2 linked regions of the Hymenobacter swuensis DY53 genome follow. The protein of the gene in region 1 interacts with the protein of each later gene in a pairwise test. Links are inferred from orthologs where the notes say so. Each region holds a gene or a part of one and is shown on either strand. Other genes may lie near its edges. The genes, in order: ruvC and ruvA.

Region 1 (14,707 bases):
GCTCCTGATGCTGCTCTGGTCGGTAGTATCCACCATCTTTTCAGTCGATACCACCAAGTCCGTTAAATACCTGCTGGCGAAGGTCTGGTACCTCGTGCCGTTCGGGCTGGGCACCCTGCTGCTGGTGCGCCGCCCCACCGACGTATGGCGGCTGGCCGGGCTGTACGTCATTAGCGCCACGCTTACGGTGCTAGTCACGGCTGCCAAACACGCGGCCCACGGCTTCAGCTTCGAGTCCATTAACGAAGCCGTGCAGCCGCTGTACCGCAACCACGTAATTTATGCCACCGTGCTGGCGTTGCTGCTACCGTTTGCGCTGTACAGCATCCGGAGTACACACGGCAAGGAAAAAATGGCTTGGTGGGTGGCATTGGTCGTTCTGGTGTTCGGGCTTCTGACCTCTTACACCCGCGCTTCGGTGCTGTCGTTGCCGGTGGCCGGGCTGTTCTACGGCGTAATCCGGCTGCGGCAGACGCGCCTGCTGCTAGTGGCCGTGCTGGTGGCTGTGCTCAGCGGGGCCACTTACTTTCTGAGCCAGAACAACTACATGCTGTTCGCGCCTAACTTCGAGAAAACCGTTTTTAACGGCCAGAACTTTGAGAAGCACTTGGAAGCTACTTACAAGCTGCAGGACGTGTCGGGCATGGAGCGGGTATACCGCTGGGTGGCTGCCGGCCGCATGGCTGCCGATAAGCCACTCGTGGGAAGCGGCCCCAGCACATTTTACCCCGAATACAAACGCTACACGGTGCGCAGCTTTCGCACCTACGTGAGCGAAAACCCCGAAAAATCAACCACCCACAACTACTTTCTGCTGGTACTGGCCGAGCAGGGTTTTCCGGGTGTGGTCCTGTTCATCACGCTGCTGGGGGCCGCGCTTATTACCATCGAAACGCTGTATCACCGCACCCATCCAGGTACTCAGCCCCGCTACGTGCTGCTGGCCTGCGGCATGAGCTTCGTTATCATTGTATTCCATCTGCTACTGAACGAGTTGGTAGAAGTCGATAAAATCGGCTCCTTCTTCTTCATCAACCTGTTCATGCTTATCCGGGTAGGCAGCTGGACTAAAAGTGAAGTGGTGAACTTGTGAAGTTGACGTTCAACCCGCGCAGATAGTGCAAGCGGAACGTCAACTTCACAAGTTCACCACTTCACAATTTCACCTTTACTTAAACCGGCAGCTCAGGATGGTTACGTCGTCGGCGAAGCGGTTGCCGTTGGTGTTGAAAACCTCTATTTCGCGCAGTAGCTCGCGGTGTACGGTGGCCAGCGGGGCGTAGCGGTTGTGGCGCAGCACCCGCAGTACGCCTTCCTCACCAAACTCCTCGTGGTCGGCATCAAATACTTCAGTGAGGCCGTCGGTGTAGGTGAGCAGCAGCGCATGGGGGGGCACTACGATGCTGCCAACCTTCAGCATGGGTAATTCATCCATCACGCCCAGCATAATAGTACCGTCCTTCAGCAGAAGCACCGGGCCGGAATCGGGCACCAGCAACGGGTCGTTGTGGCCGGCATTCACGTATTCCAGCAGGCGCGTACGTCGGTCATACAGGCCGAAAAAAACCGTAATGAACTTGTCGCCGCCGGCATTGCGGAAGATGAGGTTGTTGAGTTCCTGGGCCACGGTAGCCAAGTCCACTTTCTGGCGGAGCAGTGTCCGGAGGCCGGCCTGGAAGTTCGACATCAGCAACGAAGCGGCCACGCCCTTCCCCGACACGTCGGCCACGCAGAACAGAAACCGGTCGGCATCGAGGTCTACCACATCATAATAGTCGCCGCCCACGGCGGTATGGGGCACGTAGCTGGCCTGCACGGCCACATGAGCATCGTTGGGCAGCTTGCGCGGGAAGAGCATCGTCTGCACCTCCTGGGCAATTTCAATTTCCTTGCGCATAGCCGCGTCGGCCACCCGCTGGCGGGCCAGGCGGCGGTTTTGGATGGCTCCGATGAGGATGTTGCTCAGCGTCTGCAGAAACTTGGTGGCTTCCTCGCCCGCGTAGTCATCATGCACGTTACCGATGAATACGTACGCCAGCACGTTGCCGTTTTGCACCACCGGAATGCTGGTTTCCAGCAATTGCCACTCGGCCGGCAGCGGTCCGAAATTGCTCAGCGGGCAGGGTTGGCCAGTGCAGCCGTCCAGGATGGCGGCCGGCAACTCCAGCTTGCGGAAGTCACTCAGGCCAGCCCCGAACGAGACAACGCACACCCATTCCTGCTCCTCCTTCACGTAAAGCACCAACCGTCGGATGTTGAGCTGCCCCAGCAGGGTAAACTGAAAGATTTTGTATAGGGCCGCTTCCGTGGAGTCGAGGTTGATGGCCTGCGTAATTTCCAGCAGAGCACCCAGCTCCCGCTCCTTCAGAAACAAGCGCTTTTCGGGGGTAGTATTGGGCATCGGGAGTTAAGTTATGAGTGTTGAGCGTTGAATGATGAGTTTCCTCGTGGCCGATAGGCTTGCCTGTGCCAAATTCATCATTCAACACTCGTAACTCATCATTCAGGAAAGTGGTGTTTTGGGGTCGTAAGCGTCGCGCAGGCCGTTGCCGAGCAGGTTGAAGCTGAGCACCAGCAGGCTGATGGCCAGGCCCGGCAGCAGCGTGAGCCACAGGCCGGCCTCGGTGCCTAGCAGCTGAAAGCCTTCGTTGACCATCAGCCCCCAGGACGGCGCGGGCGGTTGCACGCCCAGGCCCAGAAAGCTCAGGCCGGCTTCCAGCAGAATAGCCGCCGCGAAATTACTGGTTGCCAGCACAATCAGCGGACCGGTCATATTGGGCAGCAGGTGCCGCCAGATGAGCCGGCTCTGGGGCAGGCCCAACACGCGGCCGGCCTCCACAAAGGTTTTTTCGCGCAGACTCAGCATCTGTCCGCGCACCACCCGGGCCACGTCCACCCACATGGTCAGGCCCACGGCCACAAAGGAGGTCCAGACGCCCTTGCTGTCGAGGGCGAGAGAAATGGCAATGACCAACATGATGCCCGGAATACTCCAGACCACCGTCATCAGGCCCAACAGCAGCGAATCGAGCCAGCCGCCCACGTAGCCGGCTACCGCCCCGATGAGCATGCCCAGCAACACCGAAATCAGCACCGCCACCAGCCCGATACCCAGGCTCACACGGGTGCCCAGCAGCAGCCGGCTCAGCTCGTCGCGGCCGGCTTTATCGGTACCCAGCCAGTAGGTGCGCCGCACAATGTGCTCCTGTTCCACCGTGCGGGCCAGGTCGGCGGCTAGCCCGGAGCGGCCCGCTACGGCTGTCAGGGCGTAGGCCTGCGGCTGGTCGGCCAAGGCCGAATGGTTCTGGTAGGGCTGGGTCAGCAGCGAATCGCCCTGAATACGGTAGCTGGCAATAGGCACCTCCTGGTAACGCGGAGCGCGGCCTTGCCACCAAGTAAGCAGCGGGTTGTCGGCCCGCGCGGAATCCCGTAGCGGCAGGCGCAGCAGGGTGGCCTGAAAGCCGGGGGCTTCCTTTTGCAGCTGCACCACGCCGTTATTGGCCGAGGGCGAGTTATCCGGCAGCACCCAGTAGCCCAGCAGTGCCACCAAGGTGCAGAGTATAATGAACCCCAGGCCCAGCATAGCCGGCGTATTACGCAGCAGCCGCTGGCGCACATAGTAACCGGGCGGCCGGGCAGCCGCCTCGGTCACCGCAGCAACGGCAGAGGCCCCAACCATTAGCGCGTGTTATGTTGGAGCAGACCTTCTTTCGAGGCCAGAAAGAAACTGTCGCGCACGATGGCCCCATAGGAGCTTTCCTCATAGGCCAGTTCTGTATCGGGGTCGGGCCAGTAGCTGCGCACAAGGCCCTGCTCCAGCAGGGTGCGCAGCGCGGACTCCAGCGCGGCAGGTGGCAGGCTGGTTTTGCGACTCAGATCGGCAAAGGAAGTGACGAAGTACAGCTCGTCGAGGATATCAAATTCAGCGTCAGTCACAGAAAGCAGGGGTTTAAGGCAAAGGTAGTATTCCGGGCGGGTTGTTCTCGAAGGCAGATTGTCCGAATTCAACCCGCTACCGAGCCGTTTGGTTACCTCGCCTTCAGGGCCGGGCCGGCGCGTAGGCCACTCCCTGGCCCTGGTGAGTTTCGATATAGTCCAGAATCTGGCTGATTTCCTGATCAGACAGCTGGAAGCTGGGCATCTGCTGCTGTTGGTACTGGTTGAAGACTTTCACCGCGTACTCGTCGCCGCGAGCCACCAACTTGCCCGAATTCTTTACCCAGGCCCGAATCCAGGTTTCGGGCCGCCGCTTGCGGATACCGGCTAGGGCCGGGCCTACTACCACCTCATTCACGGCGTGGCACTGGGCGCAGTTGCTCTTGAACAGCGCGTCGCCAGCGGCCACGGCGGCCGGGTCTTGGCGAGCAAAGAACTGAGCTGAATCAGCAGGGGACATATACTTAATTGCCAGCGAATCAGGTAGCCTTTCTATTCCAGTAGCCGTGATGCGCATCATTCCATAGGGAGTAGCAACGACAGAATCAGCGGCCGCGGTGACATTTTCTGATAAGTTAGGGGAAGCTGATAAATAGTCACCCAGGGTAAACAGGCACACGGCAATGGCTCCGGCCACGGCCGTCAGGCTGGCGGGCATGATGATTTCCAACAGATTTTTCATGCGGATACGGGCTAATGAATTACCCATTGAAGTACGCCCGCAACGGCCGCAATAACAAGCAAAACCGTCGGCTTTAAGCGCCCTACCGCAGTTGCCGGCCTTTCCACTGGTAGCTGCCGCGCAGGCCCGCCAGGCCGGTGAGCAACGCGTAGGGCGCGTAGGCGAGCTGCAATACCGGCACCCACCACAGCCACCGGCGGCGGCCCAGAAACCCCAGCACCGGCCCTAGCAGTAGCGCGTCGGCGAGAAGCTTGAGGGCCCAGCTCAGGCCGACAATTTCGCCCGGCACCAGCCCCGCTGCCCACAGTCCCGCTCCTACCGGAAACGTGAGGTTAGCCAGCAGCACCAGCACGGCCAGCCGTTGCGGAGTGCGCGTCTGGTAATGCCGCCACTTACTGGCCCAGCGCACCCGCTGCCGCAGCAGTAGCCGCAGGGTCGGCTGCGCGGCCGTTTGCACCACGGCCTGCGGATCAGCCAAAAACCGGATGCTGCCGGGAAAGGCCGCGTGGAGCTTGTGCAGCAGAAATTCGTCGTCGCCACTGGCCACGGCCTCGTTGCCCCGGAAGCCCTGCACGGCGTAGAAATCCTGGCGGCGGTAGGCCAGGTTGGCCCCGTTGCACATGGTGGGCGCGCTCCGGCCGATGGAGGCAGCCCCTACCCCGACCAACCCGGCCAACTCTAGCCCCTGCAACGTGGCCAACCAGCCCGCGCCGGTAAGCAGCACCGGGCCGCTAATGAAGCGGGCAGTGGCATTGGTGGCAACCAGGCGGGCGTAGGCCTGTACCCACCCGACCGGTACCCGGCAGTCAGCATCGGTAAGCAATAGCCAGGGCGCACGCGCTACGGCAATAGCCGCCTGCACAGCCGCTTTCTTGCCCGTGGGGGCACCGGGCTGGCCAGCCAGCGGCAGCAGCCGCACCGGAAACGGCAGCCGCTGCGCGGCCTCCTGCACCACCTCCGCCGTGGCATCGGTGGAATGATCATCTACGATAATCACTTCAAAGCCACCCGATACCAGAAGTTGATCAGCTAGGTCGCGCAGCAGGCAAGGCAGATTTCCGGCCTCATTGCGGGCGGCAATCAGGATGGAAAAGGCTGGCGTTGACTTTCCTGGAGCAGTTTCTGTCAGGTCTTGCGGAAGGTGGGGCATTGATGGAGTTGCCACCAGCCGTTTCCACGCCCGCCGGTACTGCAGCATCCGGCCCAGGTACATGCCCGCCGTTCCCCAAAGCCCCACCGACCACAACCACCCGGCTACATTCATACAGATGGGGCCGAAGCCGGCGTTTTACGCTTGCGCAGCACGTTCAGCCGAAGCACAAATACCAGCCCGATGGCACTGGGAACGGCAATATTCAGCACCCACAGACTCAGGCTCGCGCTGAGCACCGGCAGGACCGGCTCGCCCAGCAGCCCGAACAAATGCGTGGCCGACAACTCCCGTACCCCCACATCGGCCAGCGCATTGAGCGAGGGCACCAAAGACTTGAGCAGGAACGTGCCCGCAATAGCCGCCAGAGCATGCCCCGCGGGAGCCTGTACCCCATATGCCAGCAGCAGCAGCCCAAACTGAGCACAGAATACGGCGTAGCGCAGACTGGAAATCAACAGCACATCGGTCAGGATGCGGGCCGGGTAGGTTGGCATGACAGCCAGAAACCGGCTGAAGCGGCGCAATGGCCGCACTGCCTCCACCGCCGCCACCAGCAGCTCGGAGTGATACAGCGGCAGCAGCACCAGCGTGTTGATGAGCAGGGTGAGTCCGACCAGGCCCAACTTAGCCGCCGGGTAAGCGGGCAGGTAAAACCGCAGCAGAAAGTACAGCAAGCCCAGCGTGCCGGCCGCCACCGTGGCCACAAGTTGACAGTAGCGCCCCAGAAACACAGCCCCCAGCGCATCCAGGCGGCGACTTTTCAGCTCCATGATGCGGCCGGCGTAGTCGCCCACCCGGTTAGGCGTCACGAAGCCCAGCGTGAGGCCCACTAGCACTGCCCGGAAGCTGCGCCGAAACGATACGGGCTCCAGGTGCCGGGCCAACCGCCACCACTTCCAGGCTTCCAGTCCCCAGTTGAGTGGCATCAGCAACAGGGCCAGCAGCACCGGGCCGCGCCCCGCGCCGCTGAGGGCGCGGGCAAGTAGCCCCCGCCAGGCGGCGGCCGTAGCAGCATCGGCCACTACCGAGTGCCAGAGCAGGCCCAGTGTGAGCAGTGTGATGCCTACTTTGCCGGCCACCACCCAGCCGCGCCGCCGGGTGGGCGCGGGTTGTTCGGGGGTTTGGACGTAGCTTTGAGGCTTGGGCAGGGGCAAAACGACGGGTAGTTGCGTAACTTCGGCAAGTTAGCGGGTTGCGCGCTGTCAGCGGCTCCCCCACCTGCGGCCAGCTACTTTCGTTGGTGGCCACCCGCTCTACGCTCACCGGCTGTTTGCCATGTACTTTTTCGAGCGGACGGCTTACTGCCGGCCGCTGTCTACTATGATTCTGCCCCTCGCCTCTTCTTCCGAGCTACTGCCTAAAGTAATTATGGGCGTAGACCCGGGCACCAACCTGATGGGCTACGCCGTAATTGAGGTGCAGGGCCAGCAGGTGCGCATGTTGGAGTACGACGTCATTGATATGCGCAAGCTGGGCACCAACCACGCCCTCAAGCTCAAGCGCATTTTTGAGCGCATGACGGAATTAATCGACCAGCACCTGCCCGATGAACTGGCCATTGAAGCGCCGTTTTTTGGGGTGAATGTGCAGAGTATGCTCAAGCTGGGCCGGGCCCAGGGCGTAGCCATTGCCGCCTGCCTGGCCCGCCAGATTCCGTACGTGGAGTACGCTCCCACCAAGGTAAAACAGAGCGTAACCGGCGCGGGCAACGCCAGCAAGGAGCAGGTGGCCCACATGCTGCGCCAGACGCTCAAGCTACCCCCCATCGAAGAAGCTCCTAAGTTCCTCGACGCCACCGATGCCTTGGCTGTGGCCATGTGCCACCACTACCAGAAGGGCAACAACGTGAAAGCCGGCGGCAAAAGCTGGGGCAAGTTCCTGGCCGATAATCCCGGCAAGCTGGCCGCTCCCGTCGCCGGCAAAAAAGTCCCCGCCACGCGGAAGAAGCCAGCAGCGTGAGTGGGCACTCTTTCACTCTGATTTTTATCTAATATGCAGCGATATTACTTATTGTGCACTCTATTTTCTTGTATCCTGTCAGTTTCGGAAGTCAAAGGTCAAGCGCAGGAATATATCATTAATGGTGGTTTTGAAACACTGAGTTCTTGTCCCGTTGAACCTGGTGAAATTATTCTGGCAACAGGTTGGCAGGGCAATGAAGGCACCCCGGATTTTTTACACACCTGCTCAGAACAGCACCGTGATTCTATGGACATCCTCGGCAATTTTGTAGGATACCGTAAAGCATATGAAGGAAAGGGATATGCAGGCTTATATCTACTACGCTACAGTTCGGATCAGAAAGAAAATTATAATTATGCTTCCCACGAACTGATATATAGCAAACTCAGTCAGCCACTGACCGTAGGCACTGTCTATCATGTACGCTTTTATCTTTCTTTAGCAGACTCATCCTTTATTAAAAGTGACTCTATTTATGTTTCTTTCTCCACCAAAACTGTATTCAATAAATATTATCAATTAATTGAACCTGATTTTTATAAAGGTATCAAGATACCTAATCAACATCAATGGGAGTTATTTGAACTCGACATTACTGCTACTGAACCATTTATTTACTGTTACATTGGATTGCCACGAAAGGCATTGACTCGCAAGAAGTACCATTCTATAATTGAAAATGGGCTACAACGAGGAAAATTTCTCCGTAAGCAAATACTACTTGCTTACTACTTTATAGATAACGTCTCACTCACTGAACAGAAATAAAGGTTGTCAAAACATTTCGCACGCTATTAAACCACCCCATATCCAATCCATGCAGCGCCGCCCCGTTCGTTCTACTTCTCTGAAAGCCGTGGGCTACGAGGCCGCCACGCAGACGCTGGAAATTGAGTACCGCCACGGCGGGCTGGTGCGGTACGCGGGCGTGCCGGCCGCTATTCACGCGGCGTTGCTGCAGCTGCCCAATAAGGCCTTGTTCGTGGAGCAAGTGCTGGAGCGGGGCTACGAGCGGGAACAGGTGCGCGGCTGAAAGCTACCAGAATCGGTTGGTGCACACTACTTGCCGCTTCTTTTTTAGCCGCAGCCCCAGCAGCACCTCGTGGCTGCCGCGGTGGTAGCTGTTCAGCCCCGATACGCCGGCATCGTAGGAGTAGCCCAGCGTAAACTGCTCGTAGTTCAGACCTACCAGGGCCACCAGCGCATCGGTGGCCCGCCACGACACCCCGGCCCAGAGCAAATCCTGGTACTTGAGCTTGGCATTGACGTCGAAAGAAAGCGGGGCCGGACTTACGGCCTTCACCAGCACCGAGGGCACCAGCGTCCAGTCGTCGTTGAGCGGTACCCGCACCCCTGCCGTGGCAAAGTAGTGCCGCCGCAGGGTGTTGCCCGTGCCGGGGCTCAGGGAAGTAGGATCGTAGGAGAAGTTGAGCTTATTAGCCAGCAGCTGCGCGCCCGATACGCCCACGTAAAAATCGGAGCTGTACACCCACAGGCCCACCGACGCATCGGGCACCCGGGCAGCGTCGCTGACGGCCACAGTGGTCGGGTCGAAGAAGCGCAGCTGCTGGCCATCCACGGCAAACTGCTGCATTCCCGCCGATACACCCAGCGCCGCCCGCAGGTTGGGCCGCAGCACCAGGTTGTAGGCATAAGAAAGGTAGAGCCCTTTGCGGCTGGTGGGGCCGGTTACATCGTTGTACGCCATGCCGCCCAGCGCATGAAACGGCCGGCGCCGGTCGCGCAGGGTGCGCTTGCTGGTGGTGCGCCACTTCCCCAGCGACGAGCTGGCGCTGAGGTAGTAGGTTTTGGGGGCTCCCTCCAGACCGGCCCATTGGGTGCGGTAGCTGGCTTTGATGTCGATGTAGTCCTCCACGCCGGTAGCGCCCGGGTTGAGGATGTAGTTGTTGTTCATGTATTGGCTGTACTGCGGCTGCTGCTGAGCCCGGGCCGGGGCAGCCAGTAGTACCAGCGCCGGCAGCACCAGAAGTAACACGTTTTTCATAGCGGATTGGGGCTTTAGGACCCTTGGCCGCCGCCAGTGCGTGGGCCGCGGCCAAGGGTCTGGCGGGGTACTTTGAAGAGACAGACAGAAATGAAGCGACGCAGCATCGGGCAGCACCATCCGGCGGCCCGGCATGCGTGGCCGCCGGCGGCGCGTGAGCTAGTAGAGAATCGTAATGGACCCGCTGTAGGACCGGCCCAAAGGACCTTTCGTCACCACCACGTAGTAGTAGGTACCTACCGGGGCGGGCTGCCCGTTGATGTCGCCCCGCCACTCGTTAGCCCGGCTGTAGTTGTTCATGGAGAAGATCTTATTGCCCCAGCGGTTGAACACGGTTACCGTGTTGTCGGGGAACTGCTCGATGAACTCAATCTGCCAGGTATCGTCGCGGCCGTCGCCGTTGGGCGTGAAGGCATTGGGAATCCGGATGGGCGGGCGCACGGTTACGGTTACCTGGTCGGAGTCGGCGCAGCCGCCGGCCCCGGCCGAGAGCGTGTACGTGGTGGTAACGGTGGGCGAAACCACAACCTGCAACGAGTCGGCCGAGACAAACCGCAGCCCGGTCGCGGGCGTCCAGCGTACCGGGTACCGGCCATCGGCGCGGCCCTCCAGCGTTGCGGAGCCCCCGGCCAGAATTTCCTTATCGGGGCCGGCGTCCACGTCAACCGGTGGCTGAATGCGCACGGCCACCGCGTTGGATACGGCCGTAACGGGCTGGGCGCAGACATTGACTGTGATAAGGCGCAGCGTCACGGTCTGGCCCGCGCGCAGGGTGGTGCTGGTAAACACCGGGCCGGTAGCCCCGGCCACATCGGCCCCGTTTACCTGCCACTGGTAGCCGGGAGCCGGGCCGGCGCCAGTCACCGAGGCGATACTGAACGTGAGCGGAGCGCCCAGGCAAACCGGTCCGCCCGGCTGCACCGCAATGGTCAGGGTCGGGGCCGGCGTGGGGGTGCGCGTAACCGTTACGGTGGCCGAGGCCGGCCCCGTGCTGCACAGGCCCGCCGTGGGCGTCACCTGCACCCGCACCTGGTCGCCGGTAACCAGGGTGCTGCTGCTGAACGTGGGGCCGCTGGCCACGGCTACGTTGTTCACAAACCACTGAAACGTGGGGCTGGGTCCCGCATTGGTAACCACGGCCGCAAAAGTCAGAGCTGTACCGGGGCACTGCACCGGGGGCGTAGCCAGGCTTACGGTAGGCGTAACCAAAGGCTGCACCCGCACCGTCACCACGTTGGAAACAGACGTAGCGCAGGTTCCGGTACCCGACGTAACGCGGCGGCGGAAGTAGGTGGTAGCCGTGAGCGGGCCGGGCGCATAAGCAGGGTTGGTAGCCCCCGGAATGGCCGTCCAGGTAGTGTTATCCAGGGACGACTCCCACTGATAAGCAAACGTGCCCGTGCCCCCGCTGGCCCCGCTCCCGCTGCTCAGGGCGTTGGGCGACGTACCCGCGCAAATGTCCTGGTCGGCGGCAATGCTACCGGCCAGCAACTCGGGCAGCACCCGCAGCACCACTGCAGCCGTCACCTCCGGCCCGCAGCTTCCCGCCGTGACGCGCCGCCGGAAGTAGGTAGTGGCCGGCAGCGGGCCGGGCGCGAAAACAGGCCCGGTAGCCCCCGAAATGACTGTCCAGGTCGTGTTATTCGGCGAGGATTCCCATTGGTAAATAAACGTACCTGTGCCCCCGCTGGCCGGCGTGGTGCTGGTAAGCGGGGCCGGCGTAGCGCCGGGGCAGAGCGTTTGGTCGGCTCCGATGCTACCCGCCGTGAGGGCCGGCAATACCCGCACCGTCACCACATTCGACACCAGCGGCCCACAGCCTCCCGACGTAACCCGACGACGGAAATACGTAGTGGTCGGGAGCGTGCCGGGAGCGTACGTGGCCGCCGTAGCGCCCGGTACGTCGGTCCAGGTTGTGTTATCGGGTGAGGATTCCCACTGGTAGGCAAATGCGCCGGTGGCTCCGCTGGCCGGGGCCGTGCTGGTCAACGGCGCGGCCGCAACGCCGGCGCACAGGGTCTGGTCGGCGGCTACACTGCCAGCCGTGAGGGCGGGCAGCACCGTGATGGTAACGACGGCCGACGTTTCCGGCCCGCAGGCTCCCGACGTTACGCGCCGCCGGAAGTAGGTGGTGGTATTGAGTGCACCCGGCGCGTACGTGGCCCCGGTAGCCCCGGCAATGGGCGTCCAGTTACTATTGTCGGGCGAGGATTCCCACTGGTAGCTGTAGGTGCCCGTGCCGCCCCCGGCCCCCGCCGTGCTGGTGAGCGGAGCCGGCGTAGCCCCCGCACACAGCGTCTGGTCGGCGGCAATACTGCCGGCCGTCAGGGCCGGCAGCACCGTCAGGACTACCGCCGGCGAAACCTCCGGCCCGCAAGCCCCGGAGGTTACGCGGCGACGGAAATAGGTGGTAGCCAAGAGCGGGCCGGGCGCGTAGGTAGGATTGGTAGCGCCAGCTATGCCCGTCCAGGTCACGTTATCTGGAGAAGATTCCCACTGATAAGCAAATGTGCCCGTGCCCCCGCTGGCCGGCGTGGTGCTCGTAAGCGGGGCCGGCGTAGCGCCGGGGCAAAGCGTCTGGTCGGCCCCGATGCTGCCCGCCGTGAGGGCCGGTAGCACCGTGATGGTTACGACGTTGGACAGAGCCGAAGCGCAGCTTCCCGAGCTGGCCTGGCGACGGAAATAGGTGGTTACCGTGAGCGGACCGGGCGCGTACGTAGCCCCGGTGGCTCCACTGACGGGTGCCCAGTTCACGTTATCCACGGAAGATTCCCACTGGTAGGCCACCGAACCAGTACCGCCCGCAGCTGGAGCGGTACTGGTGAGGGCGGCGGGAGTTGCCCCGGCGCACAGAGCTTGGTCGGCAGCCACACTACCGGCCGTCAGGGCCGGCAATACCCGCACTGTTACCACATTCGACACCAGCGGCCCGCAGGCTCCGGAGGTTACGCGGCGGCGGAAATAGGTGGTGGCTGGGAGCGTACCGGGGGCGTAGTCGGCCGCCGTAGCGCCCGGCACGTCGCTCCAGGTGATGTTGTCCAGCGAGGCTTCCCACTGGTACCCAAACGTGCCGGTGCCGCCCACAGCCGGCGCGGTGCTGGTGAGGGGCGCAGCGGGGCTGCCCGCGCACAAGGTCTGGTCGGCGGCGATGCTACCGGGCGTGAGGGCCGGTAGCACCGTAATGGCTACTGAGGCAGTCGAGCGGGAATCACAGTACGGGCCTGATTGGTCAGGCAGCAGCAGTTGGGCGCGCCGCCGGAAATACGTAATGCCAACCGGCAACGAATTGGGAGGCGTGTAGCTGGCCCCGGTGGCCCCACTAATAGCCGTAAACGTGACGTTATCTGGTGAAGATTCCCACTGGTACACCAAGGGCAGGCCAGCGTCGCCGGAAGCATCGGCACTGCTGGTCAGGGCCGCTGGCTGTGTTCCAGCGCACAGCGTCTGCGCCGCGGCAATGCTGCCCGGTACCGGCAGGTCCGGCACCCGGAGCAGGCCTCGGCTTTCACGGCAAAAGCACTCGGTTGTGATACGCAGCGTGACGGTGTAGTCGCCGGGCGTGGCGTACACGTGCACTGGGTTTTCCAGCGTTGAGGTAGTACCGTCGCCAAAATCCCAGGCGTAAGTTTTCCCATCGAAATCGATGGGCGGGGCGGTAAAGGCAATCTGCCGACAACCCGTAATTCGGAAACTGGGCCCCACGCGGAGCAGGGAGCTTTGGTTGAAGTTCACGAGGCCCAGACCACTGCGGCCGCTACCCAGCTGCAGGCTGTCGTCGGCGTAGCGGGCTTTGGCCCCCAGCGAATCGGGGTAGACGATAAGGCCCAACGCGGGCTGGTTGTCGCGGGCCACGTACAGCTTACCATCGGGGGCGGCCTGCAACGAGCCCAGGTCGGCGGGCATTTTCTGGTTGAGCGGAATCACCTGCCGGTTCAACGGCCCGTTGCCGCTGACATTGAATTGCAGCAGTTTGGGCGGGTTGCGCACCGTGGCGTAGAGGTAGCCGCCGGGCGAAAACCCCACCCCGTAATATTTTCCTTCTTTGCTATCCACGATATACGGCACCCGCGGGTTGACGCTCACCTGGCCCGTGCTGGTATCAAACCCAAACAGCTCGACGGTGCTGCTGCTGTCAGTAGTTACCTCGCTGTAGCGGGCCAGGGCCAGCTGCTGGCCGTTGGGCGTCACCTTCATCTGGCCTTTGTAGCCCAGGGCCGCCACGGTCGGGGCATGCAGACTGCCAACGGTTGAAATGATAGGCACAGGCTGCACCCCAGCCGTGGTAACGCGGTACGCCAGAAAGGCGTCGCCCCGGTTGTCGTTGCCGGTTTTGGCATCACCCCAGCCGTGCGTGATAATCCAGATGTCGCAGCCGTTTTTATGGAATACGCCCGTTATCTTTTCGGCCGTACCGCGAGCCAGCGGCGTGTTTTTGGTGGCGGCTACCACTGTGCCCGGCCCCCCACCCGCCGGAATCACAATTTCCGAGTAGCTCAGCCCTACGGTGCTATTGAGGGTGAAGAGCAGGTAGCGCGTCGGCTGACCGGCCGCAACGACGCCCGGCAGCCGGATGGGCAAAGGGCCGTCGGTAGTGAAGCGGTTGCCGGCCAGCCCCGTACCATTGGTCATTACGGTGCCGTCGCCATTCCACACGGTTTCGCCGTTGCTGTAGAACAGGATTCGGCCATTTCCATCCGACATTACCCCGGAGCCGGCGGGGGCGTCCATCTGACCGTCCGTCAGCACCTTTGGCAGAGAGTCGGCCGAGGCCTGGTTGAAATCCAGCCCCGCCTTGAAGCCGAAGTACCAGGTATTGGCAAATTTCTCATCGGCCGCGCACTCGGGGGGCGGCGTGCCCTGAGCCTGGGCCGGGGTGGCTGCCCCACCCAGCAGCAGCAACAGAAGAAGTAACAGGAGCAACCCGCCCAGCCGCCACCTCTCCGGGCAATGGGCGGCTAGGGCATGGGGG
Region 2 (14,745 bases), 2.6 Mb from region 1 along the record:
AGGTCGATGCGGTTTTCCAGGGGCCATACCTCATCCACCAGCTTCTGGCCGGGCCGGGTCATCACCAGCGGGCGGGAGTACTCGTAGTAATTCTGAATGTAATCGGTGCCCAGGCGCACGAAGCCGCGCACCTTGCCATCCATGTTGTTTTGCTCGCTCTCGGCGTGCAGGAACATCCGCAGGCGCTTGTAGCGCAGCATGTTCAGGCTGATGTTTTTGTAGGCCGCCTTGGCAAACCCGTCCCGCAGGCCGTCTACTACCAGGCGCAGGCTCTGCTCGTTCTGCTGGCGGTTGACGGTGCTGGAACCGTATTCCCGGTCGCGGCGAATGTTGGGGGGCAGCACGTACGGAATAGCATCGGCCGCCGTAGTCGAAATGCCGTTTTCCTCAATGCTTACCGTCGAAATGCTGAATGCATCCGCGTCCGTATCGGGGTTGACGATGGTCTGACCGGGTTCTGCCAGCTTGTTGAGGTAGCGGCGCCACTGGTTGGCCACAAACTGCGGCTGCACCATGCGCAGCACCACGGGCTGCTGCCAGCGGGTGAGATACATGCGCAGGAACCGGATGGATTTGAAACCGAAATCCTGGCCAGCTGGCACGCCCACGGCCCGGTCGGGCTGGCGCACCGGAATCCGGAACTGGTACCACGTTACCGGCTCACCGTTAGTATCGGTGTTGTTGTTCGTGATTTTATCCACGATGAAGTTCTGCCCCACTTCCAGCTGGCCCGGCCGCAGCTGCAGGCGGTACTCGTAGTACCGCTCCGTATCCGACAGCACATTGTCGCGGTTCAGGTCTTCCTTATCGGGGAAGGCGGTGGAGCTGAGCTGGCTGCCCTCGGGCGAGTTGCCCTCCATGCCGTTGAAATCCTTGTAGCGGGCCAGTACTTTGGCGTTGGCCTGGTCGTAGCTGGCATCAAGGTGGTGGCGGAAGTTGTCGGCCGCAGGGTCAGCAACACCCTGGTAAGCGGGGACTTTGGCCTGCTCGTCACCGTCGTTTACGCCATCCAGGCCAACGTCCTGGCGGGCGCGGGCATCGGGCGAGGCACTGAACGCATCCGTCAGGAACGGCTGCCGGGACACCCGCCCCCAGATGGTTTCCACGGTTTCGACGCCTAGGTTGGCGGGGTCGGCCGGAATACCGTTCTCAAACTCGTACTGATTCTGGTCCGCCAGCACGTCCTCCGATACCGAACCCAGGTTGATGTACACGTCGCCGCCGGTGTTGTTGTTGCTGTCGTGGCCGTCGGAGTCCGTCACCTTGCCGTTGTCACCGGTCAGGAACGGGTCCATCATCCAAAACTCCAGAAACTCCACGTTGGCGTTGTCGAAGTCCGTATCGAAGGTAATTTCGCGGGAAATACCACCGTAACGGGCCAGGTTAGCCGCTGGCGTGGTAGCCGAGAAGAACGTCGGCCGGGCCGGATCGAACTGGGGCGTGTAGTTGTACTGGCCGCGCTGGTCGGGGAAGTAAGCCAGGTCCAGCGTCGTTTCGAAGGAGTTGCCGGTGGTGCCTACGTCGCGGTTCGGGAATACCTCCGTGCGCTTGATACCGCGCACGTAGTGGTTCTTCAGGTCGCCGACGCCGATGTTGTTGGGCTTGCTCTGGCCGTTGGTGTAGTAGGTCTGGTCGATGGTGTACCAAGCCAGCTTGGCGCGGTTGTAGGCCACTTCCAGCCCCTGAGCCGAGCCAATCAGCGGCTGCGGCGTAGAGGCCAGCCGCCAGGTAGTAGCCGAGTTGACGCCGCCCAGCGTGTAGGGCGTACGGGCGTTTTCGAAGTCGTCGAGGTAGGATACCCCGTTTTCGCCGCCACTGTCGCCGGAGCCCAGCTTGCTCTGGCCCGGCAGCAGCTGCGCAAACTCACCGCTGAACGAAACCGTCGAAATTTCCTTAGTCGAGAGGAACGGCAGCGCATCCAGGTACTTAGTGAGGGCCCGCGACTCGCGCCGCATGTTCACGTCGAAGCCGTAGATGGTGTTGTTGCCCGGCTCGTCGCCGATGTTCACCCGGTTGATGCCGGGGGCCTGGTTTTCGCGCAGGTGCAGAATCGTGGCCCCGAAGTTCATGTCGGGCGACACGCGGTAATCGAAACGCGCCCCGAGCAGCTTGCGCGGCTGCACCTGCACCAACGCGTTTTTCTCGAACTCCACCCGCAGCTCGTTGGCCGAGTTGAGGTAGCTCGGGTTCAGGATTTTGACTTTGGCCTGGTCATAGAATACCTGGTAGTCGGTGCCTTCCTGCAGCAGGGTGCTGCCGGCAAACACCCGCACCGAGCCCTCGGCAATACCAATGCCCGGCAGGTTGATTTCGTCGGTGGAAGTGGCTTGGTAACGGCCACGCAGGAAGAACTTGTCCTTTTCCTGGCGCTGCTGGGCGTCGCTCTGGACCTGGTTGTACAACTCGCGGTACACGTACTTGCGGGCCAGTTCCAGCTCGGAAGTGGAAGCCGTGGTATCAAACTGCGCCGCCAGGTAGCTGCCAAATGGCTGCACCTCCGGGAAAATAATGCGCCCCAGCTCGGTATCAATGGTGATGCCGGGGAAGAAGTCGAAGTTGCCGTCGGGGTTTCGGTCGTTGTTGGGGTTGACGTTATCGAGGTTAAGCACCTCAATCAGCGGCTTGTTGGCAATGCGCTGGCCTTCCTTCAATGAAATCAGATCCACGCCCGTTACATCATCCTTGTAGACGAGCTGGAGCTGGAAATTGTCGCGGTTGAGCTGGTTGGCGTTCAGGGGATAGATGTTTTTCATCATCAAATCCCAGGTCGGCAGGTTGCGGGTCAGCAGGTTCGGGTTCTGCGAGTTTTGCGTGGGGTCGGCCAGACCCACGCCGGGGTTGGTGGCCTTCAGCATCTTCAGGAAGATGACTTCATCCTGCCCCACCTGCGTGTAATTGCTCTGCACTTCCCCAACGGTGTAGGTCTTGCCGTTGTAGATGTACTGGTACGACACGCCCAGCACCTGCTCGGGCAGCAGCTGGGTGTTCAGGGAAAGGTAGCCCAGCTGCGCGTTGTAGGTATACTCGCGCGGGTCGAGCTTGCGGGCCCGCACATGCTCGAAATCCTTATTCTTCTCCAGTCCCAGGCCCGCGCCGGCCAGAATATTGTCCACCGTGAGGTTGCCCCGGTAGCCGGCACTGTTCTGGATCTGGCTGAGCAGCGTGTTGGCGTTGTTCTCGGCCAAGGCATTAGGACCGGCGGGCTTCAGGAAGTCGTCGCGGTAGAGGCGTCTGGGTTCGGCCACGTCCATGAGCGTCACCACGTTGCGCAGGTTGTCGCTCTGGCGGTTGTCGTTAGTTACCCATACTTCCAGGTAGGTGATTTCCACCCCGCTCTGCACGGTGGGCAGGTTGCGCAGGCTGGCATCGTACCGGTCCCGGAAAGCCTGGCTCAGGAAGAAGTGCCGGTCCCGCTCGTACTGGCTGGCTTTGATTTCGAAAGCCCGGCTCTGGCCCCCATTCTGGATGCGCACCTCATCGGCCTGGCCGCGCAGGGTGCTGGCCAGCGTGGTTACGCCCAGACGGCCGAACTGGAACTGCGCCTTCACCCCGAACAGGTTCTGGCCTCCCGTAATAAGTGAGTTGTTGAGGGGCAGACTCACGTTGCCCAGCTCAATCTTGCGGATGATATCGGTTTCGTAGCCCGTGTAATCGAGCTTCATGTTGTTCTCGAAATCGAAGGCCGCGCGGGTGTCGTAGTTGAAGGTGAGCTTGAGCTTTTCGCCAATCTGGCCGCTCAGGTTCAGGTTCAGGTTCTGGTCGTACTGAAAGTCACCTACCCGCTGCTGGCGCAGGGTAAGGGTTGGGTTTTCGTTGCGGTTGCCCCGGTAGCCCATGCGCAGTGTCACGGCGCCCTGCGGCCGGATATCCACGTAGCTGCCCCCGAAAATCCGGTCGGCCATCGGGCCCAGGTAGATCTTGGGAATCAGCCGACGGTTATCGGCCTGGTTCTGGTCGCCGGCCACGCCGCCGTTGGAGCGTTGGCGGAAGTAGTTGCGCACGGCCTGCTGCTGCTGCCAGCGCGAATACTCCTCAAACGTCATCCGGCTGGGGTCCCGGAAGTTGAATTCCGGGCCTACTTTTTCCTGGATGTCAAAATTCTGCAGGCTGTCGTCGGCCTGAACATCGAGTTGTACGTTAGAAGGCAACGGCAGCACCAGCGGGGAACGGCGGCGCTGGGGCGAAAACGGCGTGCCTATCCGGTCGGCCGGAGCCACGCGGGGGCGCGTGCCGGGGCGGTAGCGCGTTGTATCGGTGCGGGGCGTATCGGGCGAAAACCCGGCGGCCAGCCGGGGCGTACGGGCTACTCCCGGTAACCAGTCTGACCAGAGCTGGCGCATGGCGAAAGGCGCGGCCATACCACTTAAAGGCTTCGCCTGCGACCACCAGGCCACCAACGACACAACTGCCACCATAGAGGCAGCCAGAGACTTCTTACCGGTATTCAAGCGTCAATAACCGTCGGGCGAAAGGAGGGAAAGAGAGCAGGTAACGAGGCGGCAGTTGCCGGTCAGGCACGCATCAGCTGTGAGCAAACGACCAGGCAGATACCCACGTCTGACAACTGATAAGTAGCAACCGACAACCAACACCCCAATCAGACTTAGTGGGACTTAAGAGCGAATTTAATCAATTCCTCTACGCTCAGGTCGTTGCCGTGCTTGCGCTGGATCTGGTCGAGGGTTTTCTCGGCGGCAGTCCGTACAAAGCCCAGCGTTACCAAAGCCGCTAACGCTTCGGTGCGACTGGTATTGTGTGCTTTAGCCAGGGGCACCGTATCAATGCCGGCTTTGGCCATCAGCTCATCTTTACGGAGCTTGTCTTTCAACTCCAGCACCACGCGCTGGGCTGTTTTGGGGCCTACACCTTTAATACTCTGAATAGCGCGTACGTCTTCGCTGACAATGGCGTGCCGAATCTCGCCAACTGACATCGATGAAACCATTACGATACCTGTACCCGGCCCAATACCCGATACGGAAATGAGCTGCATGAACAAGGCTTTCTCGTTCGGGTCGAGGAAGCCGTACAGCGCCTGCCCGTCTTCCTTGATGTGCTGGTAGGTATAGAGCTTGGTCTTTTCCCCTTCGCCCGGCAGCTTGGAATAGGTAGCCAGGGAAATCCGGATTTCATAGCCAATTCCATTCACGTCGAGAATGGCCTGGGTGGGGTCTTTATGGACTAGTTTGCCGTCAACGTAAGCAATCATGCGGGGTGGTTGTGTTGGAGAGTATCGGTGCTACCGGAACACGCTGGCGGTGGTATTTGTGCCAGTTGCGTCAGAAGTTCTGGCGAGGGTAGTCGGTGGGGTGAACCGAACAGGTAGTCGGGCAAGTTGGGGCGAATTTGGCCGGAATCAAAGCAGAGAAACCAAAGGCCATGAAAGCATAAAGCCTCGCTCCGGGGCAGAGCGAGGCTTTGAAAAGCAGGAAAGCAACAAACGGTTAGAGTCCTTTGCCTTCGGGATGCTGGGCATCTACCACCGCAATGGCGGCCATGTTCACGATTTCGCGCACCGAGGCTCCCAGCTGCAGAATGTGCACCGGCTTGCGCATGCCCATCAGTACCGGCCCGATTACTTCGGCACCGCCAATTTCCTGCAGCACTTTGTAGGCAATGTTGCCACTGATGACGTTCGGGAAGATGAGCGTATTCGCGCCGCCCTTATCGGCCAGCGGTGAGAAAGGATATTGCTCGCGCAGCAGTTCGGGGTTGAGGGCCGTGTTAGCCTGCATTTCGCCGTCCAGAATCAACTCGGGGTAGCGGGCTTTGGCCAGCTCGGTGGCGCGGCGGGCCTTGTCGGGCAGCTCGCCGGGGTTGGAGCCGAAGTTGGAATAGCTGATGACAGCTACACGCGGCTCCGTATCGAAGAACTTCACAGCCTGCGCCGAGAGGCCAATGATGCCCACCATTTCCTCGGCCGTCGGGTCGATGTTCACGGTGGTATCGGCGAAGAAGAATGGGCCTTTTTTGTGCTGAATGATGTACATGGACGCCACGCGCTTCACGCCCTCGGCCACCCCAATCACCTGCAGGGAGGGTACAATGCTCTTGCCGTAATCCTTACTGAGGCCGGTGATAAAAGCGTCAGCCTCGCCGGTTTCCAGCATCATCGAGCCGAAGTAGTTCCGCTCGCGCAACAGGCGGCGGCCTTCGTAAAGCGTAATACCCCGGCGCTGCCGCTTCTGATAGAACAGCTCGGCATACTCTTCGCGCTTGGCTTCCTCGTGCAAAATATCGATGATCTGGCAGCCTTCCAGGTCCAGGGAGTTTTCCTGCGCAATGCGGGCAATCTTCTCGCGGTTACCCAGCAGGATGGGCTTGGCAATGCCCTCGTCGTGCAGAATCTGGGCGGCCTTGAGGATTTTATAGGTGTCGCCTTCGGCAAATACCACGCGCTTGGGGTTGCTGCGGGCGGCCTGCGTAATGCGGTTCATCAGCTTCTGGTTTACCCCCAGGCGGGCGCGTAGCTCGTCCTCGTAGGCAAACCAGTTGTCGATGTGTACCCGGGCCACGCCGCTGTCAATGGCCGCTTTGGCCACGGCCGGACTCACGGCCGTAATCAGGCGCGGATCCAGCGGTTTGGGGATGAGGTACGTGCGACCAAACGACAACGTATTGTCGCCGTAAGCCTTGTTTACCATCTCCGGTACGGGTTCCTTGGCCAAGTCCGACAGCGCCTTTACGGCGGCCAGCTTCATAGCCTCGTTGATTTCCGTGGCCCGTACATCCAGCGCGCCGCGGAAAATGTAGGGGAAGCCCAGCACGTTATTCACTTGGTTAGGATGGTCGGAGCGGCCGGTAGCCATGATGATGTCCGGCCGGGTAGCCATAGCCACTTCGTAGGCAATTTCCGGGTCGGGGTTAGCCAGGGCAAACACGATGGGGTTGGCGGCCATCTTCAGCAGCAACTCGGCCGGCAGCACATTAGCCGCCGAGAGGCCCAGGAACACGTCGGCCCCATCCATAGCTTCTGCTAGGGTGCTGATGGAACGCTCGGTGGCGAAGAACAGCTGCATGTCGGCTAGGTCGGTTCGCTGCGGCGTGATGAGGCCATCCTTGTCGAACACCACTACGTTTTCGCGCTTCAGCCCCAGCTCCAGGTACAGCCGCAAGCAACTGATAGCTGCCGCGCCGGCCCCACTTACGACCAGCTTGATTTCGCCAATCTTCTTGCCTACCACTTCCAGCCCGTTGAGCAGCGCCGCCGATGAGATGATGGCCGTACCGTGCTGATCGTCGTGCATCAACGGAATGTTCATCTGCTCGCGCAGGGCCGTTTCAATGCGAAAGCACTCGGGGGCCTTAATGTCTTCCAGGTTGATGCCTCCGAACGTAGGCTCCAGCGACTTTACAATGCGAATGAACTCATCGGGGTCGGTGGCGTCAATTTCAATATCGAAGCAGTCAATGCCGGCAAATTTCTTGAACAGGACACCTTTGCCTTCCATCACCGGCTTGCTGGCATCAGGACCGATGTTGCCCAGCCCCAGCACGGCCGTCCCGTTGCTGATAACGCCCACCAGATTGCCCTTGGCGGTGTACTTGTACACGTCATCTTTGTTGGCGGCAATGGCTTTGCAGGGCTCAGCCACGCCGGGCGAGTACGCCAACGCGAGGTCGAGTTGCGTGCTCATAGGCTTGGTGGGAATTACCTCAATCTTACCAGCCGGGCTCTGGGCGTGGTAATTGAGGGCATCCTGTTTATTGATTTTCAGCATACGAAGTAGCGGTGGGTAGACTTCCAAAGAAAGCACAAGGAAGCAAGATGGGGCAAAAGCAACCCGCGTCAAAGGTACGCCCCGCCGCCCGGATAGAAAAAGAGCCCCGAACCGGCGTACGGTCCGGGGCTTGCCGGATGGCGGTAGGGTAGGGCTACTCCATTTTCAGGTTTTCGAACGAGCCTACCAGCTCTACCCGGCTGCGCAAGCCGCTGGAGTTGCCCAATGTCTCGTCGTTGGGGTCTGCTACGTCCGCCAAAACCAAGTGGTAAGTGCCGCTGAGTAGACGCCGCTGCGTATCGTAGCTGGTAACAGTGAGCTTGCCCTGCATATGATTGGCCGAGTAGCTGTGGGATTGTAATTCTCCGGGCCGGTTGACGACGTAATACGTATAAGCGGCCGAGAAAGAACCTTGTGGATCAAACTGGTTTTTCAACGCGTAGGAGCCCGTCTGGCCGGTGCTGAACAGCGACTGGGCAATAGTCAGGATTACTTTGTCTTTGCCTCCTAGGGCCACAAAGCTGAGTTGGGCGCTTCCATCGGTCTGGGCTGCCAGCTTCGTCTGAAGGGTAAGCTGCGAGTACTCTTGCACTTGGTTGGCCAGGCTGCCGGAGGGGTAGCTAATAGTGCGTTGCAGCGAAACAACAGCTTCGGGGTCGCGTGGGGTCGGGTCGTCTTGCTTCGAAGAACATCCGGCAGCACTCAGCAGACCAGTAATCAGGAGGAATAGGTAGAGGAACGATTTCATAGGAATAAACGACTGATGGAAAGATGATCAGCCGAAATCTACAACCGTGCCAACTCGCAGAAAAATAGTTCAGACTACTCCTGAAATGTTATATAATACACTGATTTATAGGCGATAAAAAATAATTGCCTTCTATCGCTGTTAAAGCGGAAATCAGCTCCTCACAATCAGCTTCTGGCCGGGCTTTACGTCGTCTGACTGCAAGTGATTCAGCTCGCGCAGCTTCTCTACGGTAAGGCCCTGGTAGCGGCGGGAGATGTTATAGAGCGTATCACCGGGCTGTACCAAGTGCACTTCCGGGATAAGCGGCGTGGTGGGGGACGATGGTGCTGTGCGGGCTGAGCGCCGGACCGGCGCCTGCACGGCGGCGGCCACTTCGTGGGTGGCGGCAGTCAGGTCGGCAATGGCTTCGGCGGTGGGCTTGAGGCTGAGCTTTTGGCCGGGCGTTAGGGTTTCGCTTTTCAGACGGTTCCAGGCTCTCAGCTGGGCAATAGTCAGGCCGTGAGTGCGGGCCACTTTCTCCAGAAAATCACCTTGCCGGACCACATACGTAGCGGGTACGCTGTCATCGGCCTCTGCTACCGATGGAGTTTGCTGGGCAGCCGTGCGGGTGCGGACCGGGCGCTGGACCGGTGCAACAGTAACAGCACGCGTTGCGTCGATACCATCCTCGGCTTCAGAGGCCGGCTTGACTGCTGTCGGGCGCACAGCAGCGGGTGCTATTCGCCGGGCAGGGGGGGCTACCATGAGTTGGGTACTGGCAGATGGCGTGGTTGTAGGAGATAAAGGCAGAAAGACGATAAGCTGACGGCGGGAGCCCAAGGACGAACTCTTGCCCAACTCATTCCAGCGCCGTACCTGGGCGGGACTTACGTCGTACCGTTCTGCCACAGAAGCCACCGTTTCGCCGCGCTTTACCGTGTGGCGCACCCGGCGGAAGCGCGGGGATTCACGGGTAGCCGAATGGGCAGTGCCTTCTGCCAGACGGCTGGTTGGAAAAGGCTCCACGCCGGCCAGCAGTACTGAGCGCAACGGGAGTGGAGCCGGTAGCTCGGTTGACGGCTGGCAGTAATCGAATAGCGTTTCACGGTCAACTACGGACAACGCCGGCCGGGCTGCTGCCGGAAACTGAACGGTGTACGAGCGGTATCCCGTTGGCAGCCAGGGCTTGCGTAGCTCCGGATTCATCCGCAGCAGAGCCAACGAATCAGAGTAGCCACAGGCGCGGGCCAGCCGTTTGAAGTCGAAGGCACGACCCCCGAGTTGGAGCGTATCCATCGGTTCGGTGTACTGGTAGCGCAGAGCAGGATCGTGCAGCTGATGCTCTTTGGCATACTTCATGGCGTACATGATGGCCGTGAATGTAGGCACGTAGTTGCGGGTTTCGGCTGGCAGATTGGGGTGTACTTCCCAGTAGGTTTTCTTGCCGGTGCGCCGCACTACCTTTTGCATGTTGCCCGCGCCCCAATTGTAGGCAGCCAGCACCATTTCCCAGTCGTGAAATACCCCGTAGAGGTAGCGTAAATGCTTGCAGGCTGCTTCCGTAGCCTTTTCGGGGTTCATGCGCTCATCCACCCATTCGTCGCGGCGTAAGCGCAGGTCGTTGGCCGTGGGGCCCATGAACTGCCAGAGGCCGGTAGCTCCCACCCGCGACTTAGCCGTCGGAATCAGGGCTGATTCCACCACGGCCAGGTACTTTAAATCAACCGGTAGATTGTATTTGGCCAAGTACTTTTCGAACAGCGGGAAGTACAGATTTTCCCGCTCCAGCACACGCTGCGTATACCCGCGCTGCCGCTCCGTGAACAGCCGCACAAAGGCCATAACGGATGGGTTGAAGGCGTGTGGAGCATCGGTTTCCAGACAGCCGATTCGGTCCCCAACCAAGTCCCGCAACTCGGGCGGCGTCCGCTGCCATACCAACCTGGAAGAATCGATGGGAGCTGCAGCTAGTGAGTCAGGCAACAGCTCTAAGTTGACATGCAGGGAGTCATTGGTAGCACCAGGCTGAAGCGTAGCCGGCAACTCGGGCCGCACCTGGGCCGCCATCGGACGGGCAAGGGCCGAAGCCAGCAAAACGGGAACAGCAGCGCGCAGCAACGACTTCTTTATCATGTTACATAAGGAACTGGGCAGAGCAGCCGGAGATACAAAATGCTGAGCCTCAACCCAGCATGTTTTCAAAAATAACGCAGATTCCGGAAAAAGCCAGAACGAGTTATTCTGAAGCCGGGTGTCAGCCGCTGGAATGGTACGTGTAAAAATCGTTCCAGTGACTGAAGCCCGGCTTCAGAATACTTGTTCTGCGGCTGATGCGCCTAAGCCAGCTCCGGCGTCAGCGTTGTTGTAACAGCGTTGGCAAACGCCAACAGATGCTCTTCGCGGAACGCGCCGCTCAGAATCTGCAACCCAATGGGTAGCCCCTGTGAGTCGGTCCCGTTGGGTACCGAAATGGCGGGTACACCGGCCAGCGACGCCTGCACCGTGAAAATATCGGCTAGGTACATAGCCAGCGTGTCCTTATTCACGTCGCCTATACGGAAGGCCGTGGTGGGCGTGGTGGGCAGCACCAGGAAATCATACTCGCGCAGCAGCTCGTCGGTCTTCTCCTTAATGAGGCGACGTACGCGCTGGGCTTTGGTATAGTACGCGTCGTAGTAGCTGGCACTTAACACGAAGGTGCCCAGCAGAATCCGGCGCTGTACCTCCGGACCGAAGCCCTGCGCGCGCGTCTTCTTATAAAGCGACTCCAGGTCGGTTGCATCCGGAGCGCGGTAGCCGAACTTCACGCCGTCGTAGCGGCTCAGGTTGGAGCTGGCTTCGGCGGTAGTCAGGATGTAATACGTCGGCACAATGAAGTCGAGGTACGGGAAATCCACGGCTTCCACCACATGACCCTGGCCACGCAGCTGCTCCAGGGCCTGCTCCGTGGCGGCCTTAATTTCCGGATTCAGCCCCGGCCGCTCCAGGCAGTCCTTGATGTACCCAACGCGGTAGTGCGGGGCAGGGGTCAGCTGCTGGCTGTACGCCGGTACTTCACGCTGGCTCACGGTGCTGTCGAACGAGTCAGCTCCGGCCATTACTTCCAACAGCAACGCGGCGTCCTCTACCGAGCGAGTCAGCGTCCCGATTTGGTCGAAGGACGACGCATAGGCAATCAGGCCGTAGCGGGAAATGCGCGAATACGTAGGCTTGAAGCCCACGATACCGCAGAAAGCCGCTGGCTGCCGCACTGAGCCACCTGTATCGGAGCCAATAGACGCCAGACACATATCGGCCTGCACGGCTACTGCCGAGCCACCTGAGGAGCCGCCGGGCACACGGTCAGGATCAATTTCGTTGCGGGCCGGGCCGAAGTAGGACGTTTCGTTGGAAGCGCCCATGGCAAACTCGTCGCAGTTCTGGCGCCCGATAACAATGGCATCCTCGTCCAGCAAACGCTGCACGGCAGTGCCAGTGAACAGAGACTTGAAGCCATCCAGAATGTGGCTGCTGCTTTGCAGGGCGTGGCCTTCGTACGCCAGCACATCCTTGAGGCCGATGACCATACCCGCCAGCTTGCCGGCGGTACCGGCCGCCAGCTTGGCGTCTACGGCCTCAGCCTGGGCCTGGGCCTCCTCGGGCCAGACTTCCAGAAAGGCGTTCAGGTGTTCTTTGCGGCGGATGTTATCCAGATAATACTCCACGAGCTGACGACAGGACGTAGTGCCTGCCGTCAGCTCGTGGCGAACTTCCGTGAGGGAGTTGAAGCGTCTCAAGACGAAAAGGGGTTAGGTCAGTTGGTCAAGGCGGGGGCGCTCTTCAGCAGCAGGCTTTACGGGAGGCGTGATGCCCCCATCCATGGGCGGAGCTATCGGCGCGGTAACCGGAACATCGGTTACCGGAACATCAGCCATCGGGGCCTGGTAAGCGGGTTGCTGATACGGCTGCTGGTTGAACTGCTGCTGATACGGCTGTTGTGGCTGGCCGGTATTCTCAATTTCGCTACGAATCTCGCGCGAAGCATCCTTGAACTCCCGAATGCCTTTGCCCAGGCCGCGTGCCAACTCCGGAATCTTATTGGCACCGAAAAATATCAGAATTACGACCATGATGAGCATTATCTCACCACCGCCCAAATCGCCTAAAAAGAGGAAAAAAGGAGTGTTCATGACTACAGAGCGTTACAGGCGGGGAGCAGTCGGGTCGTTCGGGTTTACAGGACGGTCCCGGAATTCCGGCTTCTCTTCCTTGGAAGCATCCTTGAATTCCCGGATGCCCTGGCCCATACCCCGGAACAGCTCCGGAATGCGCTTGGCACCAAACAACAGGATAATCGCAAGACCGATAAGTAGAAGCTCGGTGCCTCCGAAGCTACCGATTCCTAGCAGGAGTGTGGCAAAGTTCATGTGGGGAAGACCAACAGGTCAGGTTATTGGGGTGGCAAAGCTACGTATACGCAGCCTTGTACGCTTCAGGATTGATAAAGGTACCGCATAATTTCAAAATCAGTTCCCGTTGTGCGGTTGCTGTCGGCTGAGCCACCCGGTTTGCGGTCCGGTAGCCGGGGCGTGCCCACTGCGGTCAACACTAGCCAGAAAAGGATTTCATTAAGCGGGTAATTGCCCGTATTCAACGTTTTGGCCGCCTGAGTGTGCGGGTTTGTAAGCTATTTTGGGAAAATTTACTGCTTATACCTATCAGGTGCCACCACCTTCTTTGTTTGTACCCAATGGCCACCAAACAGTCTGCTCCCGTGCGAAAGACCAAAGCCTCCTCTGCGCGTGCGGATGAGGCAAAACGCTTGGAAGTATTACATGCCTATCAAATTCTGGATACACCACCCGAATCGGTGTTTGATGACCTAGTCCGGCTGGCGGCGTTTATCTGTGATACGCCTATTTCGTTTGTTTCCCTTATCGATGAGCAACGACAGTGGCTGAAGGCTAAAGTGGGCTTGCCGGGCGTCTACAGTGCCCCCCGCGACCTTACCTTCTGTCAGTACACTATCCAGTCAAACGAGCTATATGAGGTAGAAGACGCCTCCATTGATCCGTTGTTTCGGGAGCATGCCATGGTAACGGGCGACCCTAAGATTCGTTTCTATGCTGGTTACCCGCTCATTACTGCTGAAGGCCAGGCCGTGGGTACCATCTGCGCCATTGATGTGGTTCCCCGCCAGCTAAGCGCGGCGCAACGGGAAGCATTGCGCATTCTGGGCCGGGAAGTGGTAGCCCATTTAGAGCTGCGCCGGGCGCGTATTCAGCTGGAAGAAGAAAAAACGAAGTTGGAAGGACTATTACGCATGACTAACGATGCTGCCGAGTCGCTGTATTTAAATGGTGGCCAGAATGAAATTTTCATCAAGCAGGACCACAAGCTGGTACGGGTAAAAACGACGGATATCCGTTACGTGGAAGCCTTGGGTGACTATGTGAATATTTACTCAGGCCGGGAGCGATACACGGTGTATAGCACTATGAAAGAGTTGGAGGCCAAGCTGCCGGCCCGGGAGTTTGCCCGGGTACACCGCAAATACATTGTGCGCCTCGACCGGATTATTGCCATCGAAAGCGACGCGGTAATTGTGGAGGCGGGACGTAGTGCAGAGTTGGCCACCAGCCTGCTCCCAGTTCCCATCGGTAACTCTTACAAGTCGGCTTTGCTGAGCCGTCTGAATCTTATCTAAAAGATCGTAGGAAAAGGCCGCGTCCGAATTTTTGTGCTTCACCGAGGGAAAAAAGCTATTCGGCGAATTTGCCGGCCTAAATACTAGGGCCTCCCGTATATTTCGAATGGTTATCGGGGATTGACTCCACTGTTGGCATCTGCCTTAGGTAGTCTGCTGCTTTGGGGGAGGGATTCTGGTAGCTAAGTTTGTTTTCATAGCTCAGAAAGACACCGTGCACTGTGCGGTGTTTTTTTTTGCCCCGAAGCCAGCCCGCCCGCACGGGCCTCACGCCATTACTTGCGGCCGAGCCAGTTCTCAGGATTCAGGTTGGAACTGTTATGCCACACCTGAAACTGCACCTCTGAAGTACCCTCCGCATCTGTGGAAACCGTACCGATGGTCTGGCGTGCCTGGATGGTCTGGCCTTCACTTACGCTTACGCTACGCAGCTTGGCATACACCGTGAAATAGTCGCCGTGCTGCACCATCACGATGGTGTTCATGCCGGGCACGCTGGCCACCGTGAGGACCTTGCCACTAAATACGGCCCGCACCGGCTCGCCGGCACTCGTCTGAATATCCACGCCCCGGTTTTCCACCACCACATTCTTCAATACTGGGTGGTT

What was found.
Region 2: the proteins of ruvC (region 1) and ruvA interact in binary tests that used the Escherichia coli proteins (3 or more experiments, as listed by UniProt). The link is inferred for Hymenobacter swuensis DY53 from one-to-one orthologs.

Annotation. Positions count from the first base shown.
Region 1 is NZ_CP007145.1:1,614,720-1,629,426, reverse strand. Bases 6,082-8,910 are described here. They hold ruvC (crossover junction endodeoxyribonuclease RuvC), read left to right. Parts: upstream 6,082-7,091; coding sequence 7,092-7,730; downstream 7,731-8,910. Other genes in these bases: HSW_RS08405 (PorP/SprF family type IX secretion system membrane protein), read right to left, coding at 8,770-8,910; HSW_RS08410 (KTSC domain-containing protein), read left to right, coding at 8,551-8,766; HSW_RS24195 (hypothetical protein), read left to right, coding at 7,764-8,501; HSW_RS08420 (lysylphosphatidylglycerol synthase transmembrane domain-containing protein), read right to left, coding at 6,082-6,925. In the rest of the region: HSW_RS08450 (O-antigen ligase family protein), read left to right, coding at 1-1,093; HSW_RS08445 (PP2C family protein-serine/threonine phosphatase), read right to left, coding at 1,169-2,401; HSW_RS08440 (ABC transporter permease), read right to left, coding at 2,504-3,679; HSW_RS08435 (helix-turn-helix domain-containing protein), read right to left, coding at 3,679-3,936; HSW_RS22680 (c-type cytochrome), read right to left, coding at 4,040-4,618; HSW_RS08425 (glycosyltransferase), read right to left, coding at 4,701-5,768; more of HSW_RS08420, read right to left, coding at 5,879-6,081; more of HSW_RS08405, read right to left, coding at 8,911-9,738; HSW_RS08400 (T9SS type B sorting domain-containing protein), read right to left, coding at 9,898-14,707.
Region 2 is NZ_CP007145.1:4,206,712-4,221,456, reverse strand. The notes cover bases 3,407-6,273. They hold ruvA (Holliday junction branch migration protein RuvA), read right to left. Parts: upstream 5,210-6,273; coding sequence 4,604-5,209; downstream 3,407-4,603. Other genes in these bases: HSW_RS19480 (NADP-dependent malic enzyme), read right to left, coding at 5,445-6,273; sov (T9SS outer membrane translocon Sov/SprA), read right to left, coding at 3,407-4,358. In the rest of the region: more of sov, read right to left, coding at 1-3,406; more of HSW_RS19480, read right to left, coding at 6,274-7,721; HSW_RS19475 (outer membrane protein assembly factor BamD), read right to left, coding at 7,876-8,469; HSW_RS23150 (LysM peptidoglycan-binding domain-containing protein), read right to left, coding at 8,623-10,584; Asp-tRNA(Asn)/Glu-tRNA(Gln) amidotransferase subunit GatA, read right to left, coding at 10,788-12,227; HSW_RS25110 (Sec-independent protein translocase subunit TatA/TatB), read right to left, coding at 12,240-12,620; HSW_RS19455 (Sec-independent protein translocase subunit TatA/TatB), read right to left, coding at 12,633-12,857; HSW_RS23145 (GAF domain-containing DNA-binding protein), read left to right, coding at 13,253-14,137; HSW_RS19445 (murein hydrolase activator EnvC family protein), read right to left, coding at 14,413-14,745. UniProt on the Escherichia coli protein: The RuvA-RuvB-RuvC complex processes Holliday junction (HJ) DNA during genetic recombination and DNA repair.